DNA from 2 places in the Shouchella phoenicis genome. Region 2 is predicted to be linked to the other one. Evidence: a T-box and tRNA genes for the amino acid it is inferred to sense, from the RefSeq annotation. Region 2 holds a T-box; the other holds one or more tRNA genes.
The links. A T-box is a leader RNA that pairs with one kind of tRNA and senses whether it is charged. The one in region 2 lies ahead of tyrS (tyrosine--tRNA ligase), so its partner is inferred to be a tRNA-Tyr.
Positions count from the first base shown of each region.

Region 1: it encodes a tRNA-Tyr, which carries the amino acid that the T-box ahead of tyrS (tyrosine--tRNA ligase) is inferred to sense. The anticodon was not compared.

Region 1 is NZ_JBDFMQ010000001.1:185,280-196,717, forward strand. Features, by position in the region: gene ABC361_RS01045 (polysaccharide deacetylase family protein) at 1-105, shown strand, start outside; gene ABC361_RS01050 (YjcZ family sporulation protein) at 226-381, opposite strand; tRNA gene ABC361_RS01055 (tRNA-Glu) at 586-657, shown strand; rRNA gene rrf (5S ribosomal RNA) at 708-823, shown strand; tRNA gene ABC361_RS01065 (tRNA-Val) at 957-1,032, shown strand; tRNA gene ABC361_RS01070 (tRNA-Tyr) at 1,047-1,131, shown strand; tRNA gene ABC361_RS01075 (tRNA-Gln) at 1,141-1,215, shown strand; tRNA gene ABC361_RS01080 (tRNA-Lys) at 1,218-1,290, shown strand; tRNA gene ABC361_RS01085 (tRNA-Ala) at 1,325-1,397, shown strand; gene ABC361_RS01090 (aspartyl-phosphate phosphatase Spo0E family protein) at 1,460-1,633, opposite strand; gene sigW (RNA polymerase sigma factor SigW) at 1,786-2,349, shown strand; gene ABC361_RS01100 (zf-HC2 domain-containing protein) at 2,360-3,010, shown strand; gene cdaA (diadenylate cyclase CdaA) at 3,271-4,098, shown strand; gene ABC361_RS01110 (CdaR family protein) at 4,091-5,317, shown strand; gene glmM (phosphoglucosamine mutase) at 5,354-6,694, shown strand; gene glmS (glutamine--fructose-6-phosphate transaminase (isomerizing)) at 7,100-8,902, shown strand; gene ABC361_RS01125 (S9 family peptidase) at 9,398-11,257, shown strand.
Region 2 is NZ_JBDFMQ010000001.1:2,642,720-2,654,157, reverse strand. Features, by position in the region: gene ABC361_RS14225 (acetoin utilization protein AcuC) at 1-895, opposite strand, end outside; gene ABC361_RS14220 (CBS and ACT domain-containing protein) at 892-1,545, opposite strand; gene ABC361_RS14215 (GNAT family N-acetyltransferase) at 1,589-2,221, opposite strand; gene acsA (acetate--CoA ligase) at 2,406-4,115, shown strand; gene ABC361_RS14205 (transglycosylase domain-containing protein) at 4,167-6,641, opposite strand; T-box leader at 6,747-6,953, shown strand; gene tyrS (tyrosine--tRNA ligase) at 6,998-8,242, shown strand; gene rpsD (30S ribosomal protein S4) at 8,334-8,936, opposite strand; gene ABC361_RS14190 (GAF domain-containing protein) at 9,149-9,646, opposite strand; gene refZ (forespore capture DNA-binding protein RefZ) at 9,816-10,448, shown strand; gene hisJ (histidinol-phosphatase HisJ) at 10,434-11,234, opposite strand; gene ezrA (septation ring formation regulator EzrA) at 11,425-11,438, shown strand, end outside.

The sequences.
Region 1 (11,438 bases), 2.5 Mb from region 2:
GAAAACCCAGAAATTTATTCTGCTGATGCATTGGATGAGATTATTCCAGCTTTACAAGAACAAGGGTATACGTTTGTCACGGTATCAGAGTTAATAGGAAAATAAAAATTTTTACATGGCTATCATTTATGTAGAGACAGTTTATAGAAAGACTAAAAACAACCGACTCTAAATCGAGTCGGTTGTTTAACAAACGTTTCAACGTCTGCATGTGGGGTGCACGAGTTAGTTTACGTAAGCCGCTCCAATGATAATTAAAAGAATAAATAAGACAACGATTAGCGCGAATCCGCCACCGTAACTGCCGCCACCGCCACAAGCACCGCCTACTGGTCCGTAGCCGTAACCTTCATAGCCGTAACCTCCGCCGTAGTAACCCATGTGTGTACACCACCTTTGCATTAGGAATAATATACCCTATGCGAAAATCCAGTTTTGGCGACAAATCTGGGCAAATGAATTTAAAAGAAGTGAATAGAAGCCGAGAAATGTGTTTATACTAGGCAAGGAAATTCATTTAAAAAAATATATAAAAACTATTGCGCAGACGAAATCAATTTGTTATTATATAACTTGTCAGTAAGCGGCCCGTTGGTCAAGCGGTTAAGACACCGCCCTTTCACGGCGGTAACACGGGTTCGAATCCCGTACGGGTCATTGTAATATTATTTGTTTACAATATGCTTCTGTCGGGTACATAATATTAGTCCGGTGGTAATAGCAAAGAGGTCACACCCGTTCCCATGCCGAACACGGTCGTTAAGCTCTTTTGCGCCGATGGTAGTTGGGGGCTTCCCCCTGTGAGAGTAGGACATTGCCGGGCATACATAATTAGCAAAGAGAAGTAAGAAGTTCGAGGACAAAAAGTGCTTGAAGAAGGGAGTGTACATCGGTACATGACCGACTGAAAGACATGGATTGGTCAAAGAAATTCGTCGCTTATCTGAAGCTAAATTGGAGGATTAGCTCAGCTGGGAGAGCACCTGCCTTACAAGCAGGGGGTCGGCGGTTCGATCCCGTCATCCTCCACCATACTTTCCAAATGTGGAGGGGTAGCGAAGTGGCTAAACGCGGCGGACTGTAAATCCGCTCCCTCCGGGTTCGGCGGTTCGAATCCGTCCCCCTCCACCATTTTATGATTGGGCTATAGCCAAGCGGTAAGGCAACGGATTTTGATTCCGTCATTCCCTGGTTCGATCCCAGGTAGCCCAGCCATCGAGCCATTAGCTCAGTTGGTAGAGCATCTGACTTTTAATCAGAGGGTCGAAGGTTCGAATCCTTCATGGCTCATACGAAAACGACTTGTATAAGTCGTTTTTTGTTAGGGGCCTTAGCTCAGCTGGGAGAGCGCCTGCTTTGCACGCAGGAGGTCAGCGGTTCGATCCCGCTAGGCTCCATATGAAAAGAAGAAAGCGACCACCTGGGTGGTCGCTTTCTTTTTATGAAAAGATCATTTGATTTATGCTTGAGTATTGGAAAGGTTTTCGTATTGATTGAGCAGGCTATCTAGCTTTCGACTCAATCTCAACATATGCGGTGAGTTTAAAGAATACACTGTTGCTGAGTCGTTTAGTTCCATTCGTACGTCTTCAATTGAACGTGATAATGGACAAACAAGATGCGCATTCGACATAGCCATACCTCCCTTTCTTTATTAAGGAACAATTCGGTGTAAAAAGAGAAAAATCCTTCCATAATTAAGAAAAAAGTTAATTTTTCTGTTATTATAAAAAACGAAACTTAATTCTAGTGTATTCCGTAAGTTACATGTAGGTAGGGGATGTCATGGATTCGTTAACAAAACGCTTAATATTGGAAATTAAACAGGGTGATGACCAAGCATTTTCAGAGTTAGTTGATTTGTACAAAGACAAAGTTTATCAAGTCGCCTATCGGATGGTTGGTCATCCTCAAGAGGCGCAAGATGTGGCGCAAGAGGCGTTTCTCAGGGTGTATACAAATCTAGATAAATACGATGTGAATCGGAAATTCTCTACGTGGGTTTTTCGAATTGCTACAAATGTGGCAATTGATCGTTTAAGGAAGCGGAAGCCAGATGTTCATTTGCAGGACAATGTTAAAGGAACGGAAGCGATCACGTATGAGTCTCAGCTTGCTGCAACAGATGATTTACCAGAGGACCAAGTGGTTCAGTTAGAATTACAGGATTGGATTCAATCGGAAATTAATCATTTACCGCCTAAATATCGTACTGCTATTATTCTAAAGTACTTAGAAGATTTATCTTTAAAAGAAATTAGTGAAGTTATGGACTTGCCAGTTGCAACAGTGAAAACTCGAATTCATCGCGGTCGTGAAGCGTTACGCAAACGTATGCGACATGTTTAAATAAGGAGGAGTGGCACACATTATGAACTGTCATTCTTACAATGAACTGATACACATTTATTTAGATGGGGATGCAACACATGAGCAAAAGGAACGCTTATATGCTCATTTAGAAACGTGTTCCCATTGTCAAACACATGTAAACGAACTGAAGAAGTCTATTGCTTTTATTCAAAGTTCGTCTCATATAGAAGCGCCTGCCAATTTTACAGCAGGTATTATGGCGAATCTGCCGAAAAAGAAGAAGAATGGAACGAAAGTGAAACGGTTCTTAAAGAAGCATCCGATTTTAGTTGCTGCCGCAGTGTTTTTTCTAATGATGTCCACGGCAGTCTTTTCGACTTGGAACCAAAACGACGGAATTGCTGTATCGGGTAATGGACCATTTGTCATTAATAAGGAAACCGGTGTTGTGACTGTGCCAGAGGGTGCGGTAATTGAAGGTGATCTGATGGTGCGGAATGGGGAGTTAGAGCTTGAGGGAGAAGTTCGCGGGGATATTCTCTTATTAAATAGTTCTTTTAATAAGGAGTCTCTCTATGCATCACCTAACCAAGTAACCGGAGAGATTGAGGAAGTTGATCAGTTTTTATCATGGATTTGGTATAACACGAAAGGCTTTTTCACCGATGTGTTTGGATTCCTTAATCGAGACAGCTGATGATTAAGAAATGTAAGCTATAATCGGGCTTGAGCTTGTCATCGCGAAATCATTGGTTTTATCAAATTGTTTTTCGTACGAGATAACGAATATAAATAAGAACAAACGTAAAAGAACATGGGGTTTCTGTGTAAAACGGGAACTCCTTTAACTTTATATGAAGATAATGGTATAATGATAACGTTTGACACGGATTTGTATAGCAATGGTAAGTTGTGTCAAAAGTATAAAGAAGAGTTTGTTTATGTGGAGGGGCGGATATGCTTTCTGCTAATCTTGATCAGTTTCCGTGGCTAGTATATATCGGGCAAATTGTCGATATTTTACTTGTTACATATGTTGTTTATAAATTAATTATGATTATACGCGGCACCCGAGCGGTTCAGCTTGTTAAAGGGATTGTTGCGATCTTTATTGTCTGGTTTATTAGTAATTTTCTTGGCTTAAGTACGTTAGAGTTTATAACAAGACAGACGGCTACGTTTGGCTTATTGGCGATTATTATTATTTTCCAACCGGAATTAAGGAGAGGCCTTGAACAACTTGGTCGGAGTCGACTCTTTAATAGTCGTTCTGCGCAAAAAGACGATGCGTTAAAGCCGACGATCGATGCGTTAGTAAAAGCATCGGTTTATATGGGAAAACGAAGAATCGGCGCATTGATTTCAATTGAGCGTGAAACAGGTTTAAATGATTATGCGGAATCTGGAATTCCGCTAAATGCGAATATTTCTTCAGAGTTACTAATAAATTTGTTTGTTCCAAATACTCCTTTGCATGACGGTGCGATTGTGTTGAAAAACGATAAAATTCTTGCGGCAGGTTGTTATTTACCGTTATCTGAAGATAGTTCGATTTCAAAAGAGCTTGGAACTCGGCACCGAGCGGCCCTTGGTGTCAGTGAGGTCACTGATGCGGTCACCATTATTGTGTCTGAAGAAACAGGGGCGATTTCGATTTCAAAAAGAGGAACGCTCTATCGAGATTTAACAAAGGAACAGCTGCAAGATTTGTTGGAACAAAACTTATTAAAGCCTTCAACAACTACCGAAACACGCTGGCAGTGGGGAGGTAAAAAAGATGGATAGAATGTTAAATAGCATTTGGTTTGTAAGAATTTTGGCGTTTTTTATTGCATTAATGCTTTTCTTTATGGTGAATCAAAGCAACATTGGCTCTCCTTCTTTGTTACCAGACACGCCTAGTGCCCCATTTGTGATTGAAGATGAGTCTGTTGAAGTGATTTATGATGAAGAGCGGTTTGAACTTGTTGAAGAACCGGGAGCAGTAGATGTTGAACTTCGAGGTTCACAAGTCTCTATCTCCTTGTTTCAAATTACAAGCAATCGCTCAACAGAAGTGTTTGTAGATGCGTCAGACATAGAAGATGAGGGCAGGCATCAGCTAGCCGTTAGCCATCGGAATTTCCCTAGTGATCTGTCGGTTTCAATTGAACCGCAGGTGGTATCTGTGACGTTAAGAGAACGCCAAACGGCTTCTTTTTCTGTGGATGTACAGCTCGAAAATGAAGATGATGTTGCTGAAGATAACTCGTTAGGATCTCCTATTGTCAGTCCGCTCAATGTGAACGTTACAGCAAATCGAGAGACCATCGAAGCAATTGAAGATGTGTATGTCTATGTAGATTTAACAGGTGCAGATGAAACGATAGAAGATGAGTTTCCTGTCCATTTTTATAATGAAGAAGGGCATCAACTGGATGTTCAGTCGGATCCACAGTTTGTAAACGTTACGGTTCCACTAACGAGTCCAAATAAACTCGTGCCCGTTAAGTTAATACGAGAAGATGAATTGCCTGATGGATTAAGTTTTGAGGATGTAACGATTTATCCGAATGAAGTAACCGTATATGGCTCAGCGGACGATATTGAAACCGTTGACTTTGTTGAGAGTGAACCGATTGATTTAACAAGTATTGAGGAAAGTGGAGAACTCACTATCCCCCTTGAAGTTCCGGATGAAGTAGAGCGAATTGATCCAGAGCAAGTGACTGTTGATTTTACGCTCGCTGAGGAAGAGGAACTTGTTTTTCAATCGATTCCAATTGAGATTACAGGCGCGGATGCTGCGGTGAATTTTCATAGCGAGGCTCCAGAAACAGTTGATGTAACGGCATTTGGCTCGCAGTCAAGATTGGATGATTTACTTGATGAGGATATTCAAGTAAGCGTCGATGCATCGGGTGCACATGCTGGAGACCAGGAATTTCCATTAAACGTCACTGGTCCTTCCTATATTCGGTTTGAACTTGATGAAATTGAAACGGTATTGCGCTTTAGCGAATAGTGTGTAAGAGTGAGTTGTAGAAGAAGGAGCGATTGCATGGGTAAATATTTTGGAACGGACGGCGTAAGAGGTGTAGCAAACACGGAGTTAACTCCTGAGCTTGCCTTTAAACTTGGTCGTGCTGGTGGATATGTTCTAACAAAAGAAGCGAGTCAACCAAAAGTCTTAATTGGTCGAGATACACGGATTTCTGGAGAAATGCTTGAAGCGGCATTGGTTTCGGGGCTTATTTCAATAGGTGTTGAGGTTATGCGAATAGGTGTGATTTCGACACCTGGCGTGGCGTTTCTTACAAAGCAATTAAGTGCTACTGCAGGTGTGATGATTTCGGCATCTCATAATCCAGTAGAAGACAATGGAATTAAATTCTTTGGTTCAGACGGTTTTAAGCTTCGGGATGCACAAGAAGCAGAAATTGAATCGTTAATTGATGGCGAAGATACGATGCCACGACCAATTGGTAGTGCGCTCGGTCAAATCAATGATTATTTTGAAGGCGCACAAAAATACATGCAATTTCTGAAGCAAACGGTAGAGGGCGATTTTGAAGGGATTCATGTTGCGATAGACTGTGCCAATGGATCGGCTTCATCCCTTGCAACACATGTCCTTGCTGATTTAGAAGCGGATATTTCTTCTATGGGGGCGTCACCAGATGGTACAAATATTAATAACTGCTGTGGCTCCACTCATCCAGAAGGGTTAGCGAAGCTAGTGGTTGAAAAAGAAGCAGACATCGGTCTTGCTTTTGATGGTGATGCGGATCGATTAATCGCGGTAGACGAAAAAGGAAATATCGTGGATGGCGACCAGATTATGTATATTGTTGCGAAGTATTTCAGTGAGCAAGGGAAATTAAACAACAATACGGTAGTGGCAACGGTCATGAGTAATCTCGGCTTCCATAAAGGATTAGAAGCAAAAGGCATACAGACGAAACAGACGGCTGTTGGCGATCGTTATGTAATGGAAGAAATGCGTAACGGGAACTACAACTTAGGCGGCGAACAATCCGGCCACATCATTTTCCTTGAACATAACACAACTGGTGACGGGCTCTTATCGGGTGTGCAGCTCATTCAAATCATGAAACAATCTGGTAAGCCGTTGTCAGAGCTTGCTGGTGAGATGGAAACTTTTCCACAGTGTTTAATTAATGTTCGAGTGACGGATCGTGATGCGGTTAAAGAGAATGATAAAGTAAAAGCTGTCATTGCGGAAGTTGAAGAAGAGATGGCTGGAGAAGGTCGCGTACTTGTACGTCCTTCAGGCACAGAGCCACTTGTTCGAGTTATGGTAGAAGCGAAAACAGATGAGCTTTGTGAAACATACGTGAATCGAATTGTTGATGTTGTAAAAGTTGAGCTCGGTGCATGATACAACCCATCCTCCCAATCGTGGAGGATGGTTTTTTACTGATGTTTAACACGATTCTAGCGAGGATCGACACAAAATAAAAAGAACCGCATAAATTAAAATGTGAAGAACCATTGAACTTAATTGACGTGTGTTCTTCATTCCTATAATATGGAACTTGTACGAGAAACAGATGCGTACAAACAAGCGCCAGGACTGACGAGAGATCAGTTGACGAGGAAGAGGGCTAATCGACAATCGGCGGGTTCCCTCCGGCTGCGTGTGACAGTCGCAAGCTTTTGTAAAAAACATTAAGGTGACTTAATGCACAAAAACAAAAGCCGCACACAAACAACAAACAAAACAAAGAGTGGGGGTAAGTCTGCCCCTACGGAGTCTTACTCCCACATCGGGAGGAAACGGATTATGTGTGGAATTGTTGGTTACATCGGAAATGAAGATGCAAAAGAGATCTTACTGAACGGACTAGAAAAGCTAGAGTATCGTGGCTATGACTCTGCTGGGATTGCAGTTCGTACAGAAGACGGCACGCATGTTTTTAAGGAAAAAGGACGAATTGCGACATTGCGTGACGCAGTTGACATGGATGTTGAAACGACTGTAGGGATTGGACACACTCGTTGGGCGACCCATGGTGTTCCGAGTCAGTTAAACGCGCATCCACATCAAAGCTCTACAGAGCGCTTTACCCTTGTTCATAACGGGGTTATTGAAAACTATCAACAAATTAAGCGTGAATATCTTCAAGATGTACAGCTTCATAGTGACACGGATACGGAAGTGATTGTTCAATTTATTGAGCAGCTTTCAAAAGAAGGCTTAACAACAGAAGATGCAGTAAGCAAAGCACTCTCTATGATGAAGGGTTCTTATGCGATTGCGCTTCTCGATAAAGAAGAGCCAGAAACGATTTTTGTAGGAAAAAATAAAAGTCCGCTTCTTATTGGCGTTGGAGACGGCGTAAACGTAATTGCGTCTGATGCCATGGCCATGCTTAACGTAACGGATCAGTTTGTTGAGATTATGGATGAAGAGCTTGTACTTGTGAAACGCGACGGCATTGAGATTAAAACGCTTAATGGAGAAGTACAAAATCGTCAACCTTACACAGCAGAGCTTGATGCGAGTGACATTGAAAAAGGCACATACGATCATTTTATGTTAAAAGAAATTGATGAGCAGCCGATTGTTATTCGTAACATCATTCAAAAATATCAACACGAAGATGGTTCAACGCGTTTAGATGCAGATATTCGTGCAGCAATGCAAGAATCCGATCGCATATATGTGATTGCAGCAGGAACGAGTTACCATGCTGGTTTAGTTGGGAAGCAGCTGCTTGAGCAAGTGGCAAATAAACCTACAGAAGTGCATATTGCAAGTGAATTTTTATACAATATGCCATTATTATCAAAAAATCCACTCTTTGTCTTTATTTCACAAAGCGGTGAAACAGCAGATTCTCGTGGTGTGCTTGTCGATGTGAAGAAGAAAGGTCACCGTACGTTAACGATTACAAACGTACCTGGTTCCACGCTTTCTCGTGAATCTGATTTCACACTTCATACGTTTGCAGGTCCAGAGATTGCGGTTGCATCAACGAAAGCATACACAGCTCAAATGGCGGTACTAACGTTACTTGCAGTTGATACTGCTTATTCATCAGGAATTGAGCTTGATTTTGATCCAATTCAAGAGTTAGGCATTGCAGCAAATGCGATGGAAGCTCTATGTAACCAAAAAGACGAGTTTGAAAAGATTGCAAAGGATTATCTCTCTGTTACAAGAAATGCATTCTTTATCGGCCGTGCGTCTGATTACTATGTGGCATTAGAAGGTGCGCTGAAGCTTAAAGAAATCTCCTATATCCAAGCGGAAGGATTCGCAGGTGGAGAGCTTAAGCACGGCACGATTGCGCTTATTGAAGAAGGTACGCCTGTTATTGCACTAGCAACGAATGAGCACGTAAACTTAAGTATCCGCGGAAACGTGCAAGAAGTTGTGAGCCGTGGTGCTGCAGCAGTCATCATTTCAATGGAAGGCCTTGATCAAGAGGGCGACGCGGTTGTGCTGCCACGTGTCCATGAAATCATCGCGCCACTTGTTTCCGTTATTCCAACACAGCTAATTGCTTATTATGCTGCGCTTCACAGAGGTTGTGACGTGGATAAGCCAAGAAACTTAGCGAAAAGTGTTACGGTAGAATAATATCAATTAAGATTACCCCTTTAGATATGATGATCTAAAGGGGTTTTTGATGATGTGTAGAAAGTTATCTTTAAGTCTATAGCCGTAATCATGGCTTTACCAGTCATTATAAAAGGAACTACTAATTGAATGAGTCAATTTCATCATTCCTTTTTAAAGAGAATTTAACGAACGATCGTTGATGATATAATAGTAACAGTTCTTGATTATCTCCTTAGATATTGGCGACGACTCCCGCGGGAACAGCACGTGTTTGAAGTCATTGGAGCGAGATTTTACGCGAAAATGGCTGAGACCGTGCCCGAGACTAAGAAGACACCATGAGCGCAAGTGATCGCGCAGCGCAAACGGATGTCGCGCTTGTGCCTGTGGTAAAAGCGTTTGCCAAATAAGGTGGATGTTCGTTTTTATGGCACAATATAGGGGTTATGAAATTGATCAGAATTTATACTATTCTAAATTTATGTAACGATAATCGATTAGGAGCCTGTTGCAATGGATAACAAAACTTACTTAAGCATAGAAGAAGTAGTATCATTACCAGCTTTATCGGAACTAACTCTCAGTGAAGATGGGACCAAAATAGCCTTTGTCAAAAAGACAGCGAATTGGGAAGAGGACAGCTATCAAACGCAGATTTGGACTTATGGGTATGGGATGAACAAGACCGTCATGTTAATGGATGATTCTACAAACTGTTTATCGCCTAAATGGTCACCGGACTCTACACAGCTCGCTTATCTCAAACCTGATGGCCTGAATCGAACGTACAGACTCTTTATAAAGTCTTTTGAAGGTCAAAGCGTTATGAACTTGACCGATCAGACTGGCGGCATCCAATCTTTTAAGTGGGCTCCAGATGGGAAAGGAGTTTATTATGTCGCTTCACTAAAAGAAGAGAAGCGGTATGTTGTAGATGAATATGCCTGTCTTTTTTATGTTGATCTGGAAAGCCATACTGTTAAGCAACTTACTTATAAAGAAGATTTCCACCTTAAACAGTTTACGGTTTCCGAAGATGGGCAAGTGATTGCTTTTGTAGCAACACCAACACCGAACAACGATGATGATAGACATGGTGACATCTATGTATGGAATTGGGAGAGTAGAAAACGTAAGAAGTTAAATGTGAATAGACTGTTGGGAGGGGATATTTGTTTTTCACCTGAAGGAAAAAAGATCTGTTATACCGCAAGCAAACGAGAGAAATCTTATTATCGGAACCATATACAGGATCAATCCATTGAAATACTCGATTTAGAAACGGGAGACACCAATCAACCAGTAACCAACATTGATAGTAGCGTCACACCGATACGTTGGACTGAAAAAGGGATATTTCTAAAATGGCAACACAAAACGAATGTTAGGATAGGGCTATTAACGGACGATGGAGTTCTTGAAACATGGAGTAAAGATGGCTGTATAATGGGTGTGTCGACGACGAAAGACGGGCAGGCTTTATCTTATTTAAAAGCTGAAAACGGTGCAATCGCTGATGTCTACTTAAACAACGAGCGAATTACTACGGAAAACAATATCTTTGGCGAACGCTTAAGAAGTAAAAGAGAAGTAATCTCGTGGAAAAGTTGTGATGGGTTGGAAATAGAAGGTGTCCTCTCAACCCCAGTGAATATACAGCCAAACAGCGCTTATCCCCTTGTAATAGTCGTGCATGGTGGACCTGCTTGGGCATCTTTTCCGATCTTCTCCGATTGCTTCAATGGGAAATATCCAATTGAATTATTTATAGAAAAGGGCTTTATTGTGTTGGAGCCTAATTACAGAGGTAGTTCTGGTTACGGTGATGATTTCTTAAAAGCAAATTATCAAACATTGGGATTGGCTTACTATGATGATGTGCTTTCAGGTGTTGATGACCTTATTGATAGAGGTTTAGTAAACTCTGAACGCGTGGGGGTTATGGGTTGGAGTAATGGAGGTTACATTGCTGCTTTCTGTGCAACTTTTGGAAATCGATTTAAAGCTGTGTCCGTTGGAGGCGGTATAACCAATTGGCGTACACATTATGCGTTAACAGACATCCCGCATGTCATTCGTACATATTTTGGTAATCCCCCTTCTAATAACGACGAGGTTTATAAGGTTACATCGCCAATCACGTATATCCCATCAGCCTGTACACCAACTCTAATTCAACATGGTGAAGTAGATGTAAGAGTTCCTAGTGCGAATGCTTATGAGCTGTACCGAGGCTTAAAAGATAAAGGGATCGATACAGAGATGTATCTCTTTAAAGGGATGGCTTATGAAGCTAACGAACCAGGTTTGGCTGCTATGATTATGGAACAAAATTTACGTTGGTTTTCTCAGTACCTTTTAGATGATAGATAGAGGTTATATAAAAAGCATAGACACTTCTATGAGTAACTATGTTTCTAGGTGTCCTAGTGAGGTAACGATTAAGCACTTGCTAACGAGAACGTCGGGATAGAACTGGCCTAGAAACTTGAGAAGGAATTGTTAGCTGATAACGTCAGAAAAGCGTAAAGCAATCTCCGGAAATTGGTCGAGC
Region 2 (11,438 bases):
TTGCTACCCAACGTCCCTCACAATATTCATGAGCGATTTCATGCACCAATCTCGGGATTTCTTTAAAGGCATCAATAGAAAGGTGAAGATGAGAGAGTGGATCGTAATAGTGAGCATCGGCTCCATTTTGCGTCAAGATAAGATCCGGTCGAAAAAAGTCAACAGCCTCTCGTAATGACTCTTTATAGGCATGTAAAAAAGATTCATCTTCAGTAAATGCGTCTAGCGGAATGTTAATCGAATAGCCAAACCCTTTACCAGAGCCTTTTTCCGTTACATGTCCGGTTCCAGGAAATAAATAACGGCCCGTTTCATGAATGCTTAACGTGCAGACGTCTGGGTCCTCGTAAAATGCCCACTGTACCCCATCTCCATGATGAGCGTCTGTGTCAATATAAAGCACACGAGCATTGTAGGTTTGGCGCATGTATTCGATGGCAATAGAGGAATCGTTATACACGCAAAATCCCGAAGCTCGTCCTCGAAAGCCATGATGTAACCCGCCTCCTAAATGAAAGGCATGTTGGTACCCATCTCGCAAGACCGCATCACAAGCAGCCAGTGTGCCACCGACTAAATAGGAAGAGGCTTCATGCATGTTTGGAAAGACAGGTGTATCTTCCGTTCCTAAACCGAACGTCTCTGCTTTTCCGTTTTGAAGCGTGCCAGCTCCACCTTCTTTAACCGCTTCAATAAATTTTGGATCATGAATGAGCGCTAGCTCGTCATCTGTTGCTCGTTTTGGACTTATGGTGGTCGTGTTGTCTAATGCCCCCATCTGGTCTAGCAATGAATGCGTAAGCTGCAATCGTAGGGGGTGGAATGGGTGCGTTTCACTAAACTTGTACGGATACGCATCGGCTCCATAAATAAATGCCGCTCGATCTTGTGTCATCGTGCCTCACCTCCCATAGATGGAAGAGAAGGTCCATATACATCATATCCATTGTCTGCTAGCTTGCGTATCACATTACGCGGATCAATCGTCTGTACACGAAACGAAAGCATATGGTAGTTTTCTTTTTGACTAGGGTAAGCAACAGCACTAATGATATTTACCTTCATAGATTTAAAGATTGCGGCAACATCAGCTAGCATTCCAGGATGATTTTGCACGCAAACTTCAACAACCGACGTAGGTCGATCTGCCCCGAGTAATGACGTTAAGCTATAAAGAATATCGGACTCAGAAATAATTCCTGTTAGGCGCTCATCTTTTGTAATTGGTAAACAGCCAATGCGATGTTGATAAAACAATTTGGCTGTTTCTTGAACATCATCATCTTCGTGAGCTGTTAAAACAGGAGTAGACATAATTGTTGTAATCGGTTTCAAAAATAGTGTCTCATCAAAGTCAGGAGACAGAATTGAAGGGCGACAGTCTCGAATATCTCGATCCGATAACATGCCTACCACTTGCATCTCATGAGTGACGATTGGTATATGTCGAATCTGTTGCTTAGCCATTAAATCAATGGCATCTTGAATGGTATCTGTTTCAGACAGTGTATGGACGTGTTGTCGCATAATTAAGTGTAATTTCATAAGTGTAAACCTGCCTAAGCAGCGAAACCTCCTTTCGTACCGATTAATACATAAAACGATTGACGAAGCGCAGTTGATCAAATTGTTCCATAGAAGCTTGATCAATATTAGCGCCAATCCTTGCCATTAAGCAGTTGGCTGGGTGAGAGCTAATTTCTGGATCGTCTGTAGCGAACCAAATTAAGCCGCCAGCATTCATCATTTTCTCCATTACTTTGCGGTATTCCCAAACATCAAGGCCGCTTCCTTTTAAATCCCAGTGCCAATAGTACTCTGTTGTAATAATAATATAGTTTTCCATCGCTGAATCTTTTACAGACAAACGCAATAAATGCTTTCCTAATCCTTTTGCGCGATACTCTGGTGCGATTTCAATTGCGCCTAGTTCTATTAAATTTTCCATTTTTCCTTCTGACCAACGTTCAAGAGGGTCAGGGTAAACAAACGTCACATAGCCTACAATTTGATTCTCATCTCGTATAACGTTAATGCGACCTTCTGGAAGTGCTGCGATTTCCATTAATGCTTTTTTTTGCGCTTGAGCTGGTCGAAACGAAACCAATTTCTCATGATAGTCTAAAGCATCAATCGCTTCTGGTTCTAATGGGCCTTCTAAATAGAGGGTTTTTGAATCAAAAGAAAAGGCTTCTTTTATAAATTTCTTTGGATGGTCCATAGCTTCACCTCAAGTCAACATTCTACACGTACAGTATACTACAGAAAGGTAGCACGTCCCAGTAAAAAGCGAAGGATTACTAATTTATGCGAACTTCAGAAAGTTAATAAGATTATTCAATTGAAATCGAGACGTTTCTTGTATATAATGAACTAAATTAGAGAAGGAGAGGTGTGAAGCTATTATGAAAGCGCTTCCTGTTATTGATGGACAATACAACCTAAAAAATTATGAAGATGCAAAAGCACAATTTGATTGGGATCAAGTGAAAGAACATTTTTCTTGGAATGATACAGGAAAATTAAATTTAGCATATGAAGCCATTGACCGCCACGCTGAATACGGAAAAGCGGATCAAATTGCGCTTTACTATAGTGACGCACGTCGAGATGAAAGCTATACCTTTAATGAGTTAAAAGCGTATTCAAACAAAGCTGCCAATGTGTTAAAAGAAGCTGGAGTTAAAAAGGGAGACCGTGTATTTATTTTTATGCCTCGATCTCCAGAGCTATATTTTGCTTTACTCGGAGCTGTCAAACTAGGGGCAATTGTCGGACCTTTATTTGAAGCCTTTATGGAAGGGGCAGTAAAAGATCGTCTTGAAGATAGTGGCGCCAAAGTACTTGTAACTACGCCAACTTTACTTGAGCGTGTGCCGTTTAACGATTTACCAGAACTAGAAGCAGTACTTGTTGACGATAAAAACTATGAAGACAATGGTGCGTTTCTTCAATTCAATAAACGGTTAGAAGCAGCATCGGATGAGTTAGAAATTGAGTGGGTTGATAAAGAGGACGGGTTAATTTTACACTATACGTCTGGTTCAACTGGAAAACCAAAAGGTGTGTTGCATGTCCATGAAGCGATGGTCCAACATTACCATACTGCAAAAATTGTACTGGATTTAAAAGAAGACGATATTTATTGGTGCACAGCGGATCCAGGCTGGGTAACAGGTACGTCATATGGAATTTTTGGACCGTGGTTGGCGGGGATTACAAACGTTGTCAGAGGCGGGCGTTTCTCTCCGAATGATTGGTATGAAACGATTCAGCGCTACAATGTAACGGTTTGGTACAGTGCACCTACCGCATTCAGAATGTTAATGAGTGCTGGGGACGAACTAGTGAAAAAGTACGACTTATCGTCATTACGCCATGTACTAAGTGTAGGTGAACCTCTTAACCCTGAAGTCGTTCGTTGGGGCAAAAATGTCTTTGATCAGCGTATTCACGACACGTGGTGGATGACGGAAACAGGGGCGCAAATGATTTGTAATTATCCAGCAATGGAAATTCGTCCAGGGTCAATGGGTAAACCAATACCAGGCGTACACGCTGCGATCATTGATGATAAAGGAAATGAATTGCCTCCAAATCGAATGGGTAATTTAGCGATTAAAGCTGGGTGGCCGTCTATGATGCGGACCATTTGGAATAATGAGCAAAAGTTCAAAAGCTATTTTGAAATTGCTGGCTGGTATGTATCAGGTGATTCTGCTTACATGGATGAAGATGGCTATTTCTGGTTCCAAGGAAGAATTGATGATGTCATCATGACTGCCGGGGAGCGCGTTGGCCCGTTTGAAGTTGAAAGTAAACTTGTGGAACATCCAGCTGTTGCGGAAGCCGGAGTTATTGGGAAACCAGATCCTGTTCGTGGCGAAATCATTAAAGCATTTATCGCCCTTCGAGATGGGTATGAAGTGACGGATGAGCTTAAAGAAGAGATTCGTCAATTTGTAAAAACCGGCTTAGCTGCACATGCGGCACCAAGAGAGATGGAGTTCCGTTCCTCTTTACCTAAAACTCGTAGTGGTAAAATTATGCGTCGCGTGCTCAAAGCATGGGAGCTTGACTTACCAACTGGTGATTTATCGACAATGGAAGATTAATGCATAGCAAAAGCTCCAAGTGCCTAAGCACTTGGAGCTTTTTTATATTGATTAGTCGTCTTCGTTATCGGTTTCGCTTTCGTCCGAAGACGTTTCGTCCGTTTCTTCATCTGTTGAAGTATCGCTACTGTCTTCATCGTCAGCTGCGTCTTCATCTGAACTAGATTCGTCACTACTGTCTGAAGCGTCATCGTCACCCTCATCATCCGAAGATTGACGTTGTCTTAATTCTTCAAGCTGTCTTTGCATCGAACTTTTTAGTTCAGATTGAAACGGTGCAAGACCATCAATACGGGAAAGCATGTCGTTATCATAAAGATCGGTTGTCACTAACCCTTCTTCATCACAGATGGCATTAGAAGAACCGCCTGTTAAGCCACACACGCTTCGCTCGGTTAGTCCTCCTGGACGCTGGAAACGGGTTCCTTCTGCTGTCATTAAATTCGGTTGAACGCTATAAGCAGCATTGGCAAGATTTGCCCAGATGTTTTGTGTGCGTTCACCAGTACCCATTCCGTTGTGTCTATTTACTAGTGAAACTTCTGTGCTACCTGAATAGCCATTCCATACGCCTAACGATACGTATGGGTTTGTGGCAATAAACCAAGAGTCAATGTCTTGATTTGATGTCCCGGTCTTGCCTGCCCAATCGGCACTGAAATTTAGCAAGCCTGGGACACGGCTCGCCGTTCCACCACTTGTATTGACAACATCACGCATCATATCAACTAACTGATAGTTTGTTTGCGGGCTTACGAAGTCAAATTCTTCTTTTTCGTGTTCATATACGACTTCTCCGTCGTACGTTTCGATTTTCTCAATCATATAAGCGTCAGGACGCGTGCCGTCGTTTGCAAATGCAGTATAAGCAGACACCATTTGTTCGACGGTTGCCCCGCCACCGCCAATAGCGGCTGCTTCGTATGGCGGCATACCTGTCACACCTGCCGATTCAATTAACTGGGTTTTCATCTCGTCTGGTACATGCCACCAAGCACGAACCGCCGGCACATTTCGTGAGCGTATTAAAGATTCACGTACAGTTAAATTGCCAGCGTGCTGTGAATCAAAGTTCCCTATTGGGTCCCCATTCGATCGATACGTATCCGGTGTATCGGGAATGACTAGCCCAGGCTGGGTGACGCCAGCTTCCAAAGCGCCGGCAAACGGTAAAATCGGTTTAATGGTTGACCCTGGCGATCGTAACCGAGTTGTATGATTTAACTGGTTATCTAAATCTTCTTCTCGACCACCGACAAAGCTCAGAATCGCTCCTGTACGATTATCAATCATTACAGCACCAACTTCTTCCCGGTCTCCGCTACTATTGTTAGGGCCAAAATAGTAATCCGAAGCGCCAGCTGCTTCGTTCATTGCCTCATACAGGTCTTCATCAATCGTTGTGGAAATTTTGTAGCCGCCGTTTTCGATGCGATTGCGGACATCGGTGCGCATTTCTTCTTCTTCTAAATTTTGCGCGCTCGCGCTTAGTTGATCCCAGCCTTCAAACGCTTCTTTCTCCACAGAAAGAAGGGCTTCAGTAGCGCGGTCAAGAATTTCAGAAGTCAGTCTTGGGTTGCGCGCCATCGGATCAGGCGCGTATTCAATAAAATCCGCTGCCAAATCATACTCAAGTGCTTCATCACGCTGTTCTTGATCAATGTAGCCACTTTCGTACATACGGTTTAATACGGTGCGATAACGATTAAATCCAGGTTGCAAACCGTCTTCATCTTTTACTTCTGCATCACCAGTAAACGGCGTATACCCAAACGGGCTTTGCGGCATTCCAGCTAAATAAGCAGATTGTGCTAGGTTTAAATCTGAGGCTGGTACGCCAAAGATGCCCATTGCTGCGGCCTGCACACCTTCTACATTTCGACCAGAAGCATTTCGTCCAAATGGTACAACGTTTAGATAGGCCTCTAAAATTTCGTCTTTTGTCATGAAGTGTTCTAAGCGCATAGCTAACATAATTTCCGTTGCTTTTCGATCGAACGAGACTTCATTGGAGAGAACCTGTTGCTTGATTAACTGCTGGGTCAGTGTGCTTCCTCCCGTTTGGACAGAAGCATTGGAGAGTTCTTGCATCGTTGCTCGCAGCAGTGCTTTAGGGACGATGCCTTCATGTTCATAAAAATGCTCATCTTCTGTTGCGATAATGGCCGTTTTTACGTCATCTGCAATATCATCTAAGGTAATAATATCCCGTTCGACATCACTGCGAATTTTCCCTAAATACACATCGTTCGCTAAATAGATTTCACTTGTTTCTGTTAACGAGCCAACGTGCGTGCGCAAGTCTTCTTCTGTATACTCATCTTCGTCGTGAACAAGCGAGGCGAAATACCCCGCAGCGGTCCCTCCTGCAAGGACAATAAGTAAAAAGCCTATGATAAGTGCTACGAGCAATAAATTCCAAATAACTTGGTAGGTAATGCCTACCTTGTGAAAAAATTGAATGTCTGAGAGCTTTTGATTCATTTGCTCAAAAGACTGTCTTACATTAAATAGAAAAGATTTCATGTTTTCCCCCCTATAATGGTGAGTATACCATAAATAGGATAGCGGGCATACACGTTCTGTTGACTTTGAAAACCAGGTGTGATAAAACTATGCTTATATCTAAATACACAAGCGTTGAAAAGCCGAAGTATGCTTATAAATGGTAGCAATAGAGAGCTAGCGGGTGGTGAAAGCTAGCACGATTGATAAGCAGAATTACAGCTGGGAGCTTTCTTTGTGTTTCACACAAGGACGGGAAGACCGTTATTTATCGAGTGGGAGGTTTATAAACCTTCAACGAGGGTGGTACCGCGACGAATGTTCGTCCCTTTTAGGGAGGAGCTTTTTTTGTGTTTAAAAATAGAGGAGGAAGAGAGATGACGGAAGAAAAACAGCTTACGGCTGAGCAAGTTAGATTAGTGGATGAACAGGTTGAGACCCTTATGCGAGGAGTGGTCGAAATTGTTCCTGAAGAAGCATTTCGTAAAAAGATTGAAAAAAGTGTGCGCACAGGCAAGGCATTAAAGATAAAACTAGGGATGGATCCGTCTGCACCTGATGTGCACATTGGGCATACCGTCGTCTTACAAAAATTACGTCAGTTTCAAGATTACGGACATCATATTCAATTGCTAATTGGGGATTTTACTGGAAAAATTGGCGATCCGACCGGCAAATCGGAAACGCGTAAAGTATTAACTGATGAACAAGTAAAACAGAACGCGCAAACCTACGTAGAACAATACGGCAAAGTGTTAGATATGGAGAAAACAGAGATTCTTTACAACTCTCAATGGTTAACCGAGCTTAAGTTTGAAGATGTGCTGAATTTAGCTGGTCAAATGACGGTTGCGCGAATGTTAGAGCGTGAAGATTTTAATAAACGCTATAAGTCAGGTCAGCCTATTTCGGTTCATGAATTTTTCTACCCGCTTATGCAAGGATACGATTCTGTTGCAATGGAAACAGACATCGAAGTAGGAGGAACCGATCAAACGTTTAACCTTCTGATGGGAAGACAGCTGCAAGATGCGTACGGTAAAGAAAAGCAGGTCATGATGACGTTGCCGTTAATTGAAGGACTAGATGGCGTTCGGAAAATGTCGAAGTCGTTAAACAACTACATCGGAATTGATGAAGCGCCAAATGAAATTTTCGGCAAATCGATGTCGATTCCTGATGAGTTAATGGCAAAATACTTTAAACTTGCAACGGATGTTCCAATGGAAGAAGTAAACAAAATTGAAGCTGGTTTAAAAGATGGCTCGGTTCACCCACGTGATGCGAAAATGCGTCTTGGCCGAAAACTTGTTGAAATGTACCATGGGGAAGAAGCAGCCAAAGAAGCGCAAAGCTACTTTGAAACGGTCTTCCAAAAGCGAAATCTTCCTACTGATTTACCAGTTGTGGAATGGACGGGCGAACAAACCGTATCATTAATTGATTTGCTTGTTGAATTAAAGCTCCAGAATTCAAAAGGTGAAGCGCGCCGCATGATTCAAGGTGGCGGTGTGAAAATTAACGAGGAAAAGCAAGAAGATCTTCAAGCCATGATTACGGTAGAAGATGGCATGATTGTTCAAGTAGGGAAGCGGAAATTTGCTAAACTAAGCGTTTCTTAAGAAAGAAAAAGTGCTCCGATCAAAGTGGGAGCACTTTTTTTATGAATAAAAAAACGTCCACCTGATCAGGTAGACGTTCTTTATGAGATTATTAACGAGAATACCACTCAACGATAAGCGCTTCTGTAATTTCAGCAGGAAGCTCAGAACGCTCTGGGAAACGTGTGTATGTTCCTTCAAGCTTTTCTTCATCAAATGATACGTATGCTGGTGTGAAGTCATTTACTTCTAGAGATTCTTTTACCGCAGAAAGGGTACGAGAACGCTCACGAAGAGAAATCGCTTGACCAGGCTTTACACGGTAAGATGGGATATCTACACGAGAACCATCTACTGTTACGTGACCGTGGTTAACAAGTTGACGTGCCGCACGACGTGTACGAGCAAGACCTAAACGGTAAACAAGATTGTCTAAACGAGACTCAAGAAGAACCATGAAGTTCTCACCGTGGATCCCTGACATTTTGCCAGCATCGTTGAAGATACGAACGAATTGACGCTCGTTTACGCCATACATATGACGAAGCTTTTGCTTCTCTTGAAGCTGAAGCGCGTATTCGGATAATTTTTTACGTTGGTTTGGACCGTGTTGACCTGGAGCGTAAGGACGCTTCGCAAGTTCTTTACCAGTGCCGCTTAGTGAAACACCAAGGCGACGAGATAGTTTCCAAGATGGACCTGTATAACGAGACATAAGTAGTCTCCTCCTTGTTATTTTGATTTGCAAAATAACAACCTGTCTGACAATCTCTGAATGCAGGTTATTCCATTTTCATGTACCTTCGCTTCGACAGCTAGAAGTTACACAGTACACCTCATACCTTGCAGCCGCGAGGAATGGAATAAAACAAACAACAGTTTGTCTCGGCTGTCTTTCACACCGAATAATCATAACCGAAATACCGTTTAAAAGTCAAGGTTTGCGTTTAAGAAAGGTTCAATCGTTGCAACAAATTGTTCTAAATAGACTTGGTCCTCTTCTGAAAAGCGATCTTTTATTGGGCTATCAATGTCTAATACGCCAATCACGTTGCCGTTTTGACGAACGGGTATGACAATCTCAGAATTCGATGCGGCATCGCATGCAATATGGCCTGGAAAAGCATGAACATCTGCAACACGCATCGTTTGATTTTTAGAAACAGCTGTGCCACATACTCCTTTACCAATGGAGATACGTGTGCAGGCTGGTAATCCTTGAAAAGGTCCTAATACGAGCTCATTTTCTTTTAACAAGTAAAATCCAACCCAATTAATATCACCTAAAAATTGTCCAAGAAGGGCACTTGCATTTGCATAGTTTGCGAGTGTGCTTGTTTCGTCTTCAAGCAAGGCCTTTGCTTGCTTTAACAATAGCTCATACGCGTCTTTTTTGTTATCTGAGTAAGTGTTCGTCGTAAACATGACAGATTCTCCTTTTAAAATACAATAATCGCCTTTAAATCACGGGTTTTGTCTAAAAGTATTTGTTCTAAAATCCCAAGCTGAACAGGAGCTCGGGAATAGTAGAGCGAATACAGGTATAAAGATGAAAAGGGTTTGAAAAAAACCAACTTTACTCGGAGGTGACCTAATGAGTGATCAAACCAAAGAGTCCATTAAACATGCGGCTACCCGTTTGTTTTATACGCATGGCTATCATGGGACGTCGGTTCGAGATATAGCGAAAGAAGCTTCCGTCAATTCAGCGCTTATTTCCTACTATTTTGGAGGAAAACAACCATTATTTGAAACGTTAATGATCGAATTCTTTGAAGGCTACATTCAATCAATAGAAGAAGCCATGTATCAAGCAAATGTTGACGTTGATGCTGTGCTACCCCAATTGTTTAAGCACGTATTCACGTATCAACAGTCTTGCCATTTATTAGCTAGAATGGCTCATCGTGAAATGACGATGGACTCGACCCTTGTTCGTGAAGTGATGAGTACGTATTTAAGGAAGGAGCAGTTCCTGTTAGAACAAATTATTCACGTGTACCTTGATAGGAAGCAACTAAAGCGGATTCCGGTAGACTTAACTGTGCTGCATTTACGGAATATGTTAACACTTCCGTTCTCTTCTCCACAATATTTGCGTGAGTTATTTTTACTAGCGCCAGATGATCATTTGTTTATGAAACGGTATGTGTCTCATGCAGAACAGTGGATGAAGTCGTTGCTACTGACAAAAGACACGAAGCGGCTTCACTTAGTCCGAGGGTAAAAGCGCCGCTTGACCGCTTTGTAGGCCAGAGACTGTATGAGCGTCGGAACCGTAAATAAGCGGAATGCCCATCTTTTTAGCAACACGGGCAATTGGAAGAGGCGGGTACGTTTCTAAGCAATCAGGCTTTTTCATGCCGGCGCCGTTATAATCAAGCTGGAGTCCTTGGGCTTGAACTTCATTCAGGATGTCCATCCATTCCTGCTCAAAAAAATGACTCGCAGGGTAGCGTCGTTGATATTTACGACAAAGGGTCATATGGCCGATTCGCTTTGGTTTGTACTTGCCTAAGTTTGCTCTAAGGGAGCGAAAGACTGTCTGATAATACAACTTATAAACAGCATCGACACTACCTAGTTTGTTAGCGAGTGAAGCAAATGTGTCGGGACTAAAATCCATACATGTATAGGCTGAATCCGTTTGTAGAAAATGAACCGATAAAATGCTGTCATCTAAATGTGGACCGAATTCACTTAGCAAGTCTCTCGTTTCCGCTTCATAGCCAGCAATAAAATCAACTTCCATTCCCGTGAGTATGCGCAGTGAGCCCGCATACTCTTTTTTTAATTGCTTAATCGTAGAAAAGTAGTCACTTACGTCATGTATAGGCATGGCACTATCTTGTTCAGGTGTTGGGTCTGTAAAAGTTGGAGGAAGCGGCGCATGTTCGGTAAACGTCAGCTGCTTAGTTCCCTTCTTGATGGCTTCTTCACAATAAGCAGCCATCCTGTCATCAGAGCCGTGGGGGCAATACGGACTATGAACATGCCCATCAATATCGTGCATGAGAACCCTCCTTTTTCGTGTGATAGGACGAAGAAATGACTCAAATGTTAAAAATGTGAAATTTGTCAGCGAGTGATGTGTTGAATCTGCACACAAACTGTCGCTTTCATGATATTATAATACGTATTAGATATCGGATAAACTAGAAAGTTAGCAAAGTAAGGAAGAGCTTGTCGGAAGGGAGTCTCCAGTGAATATAATCAT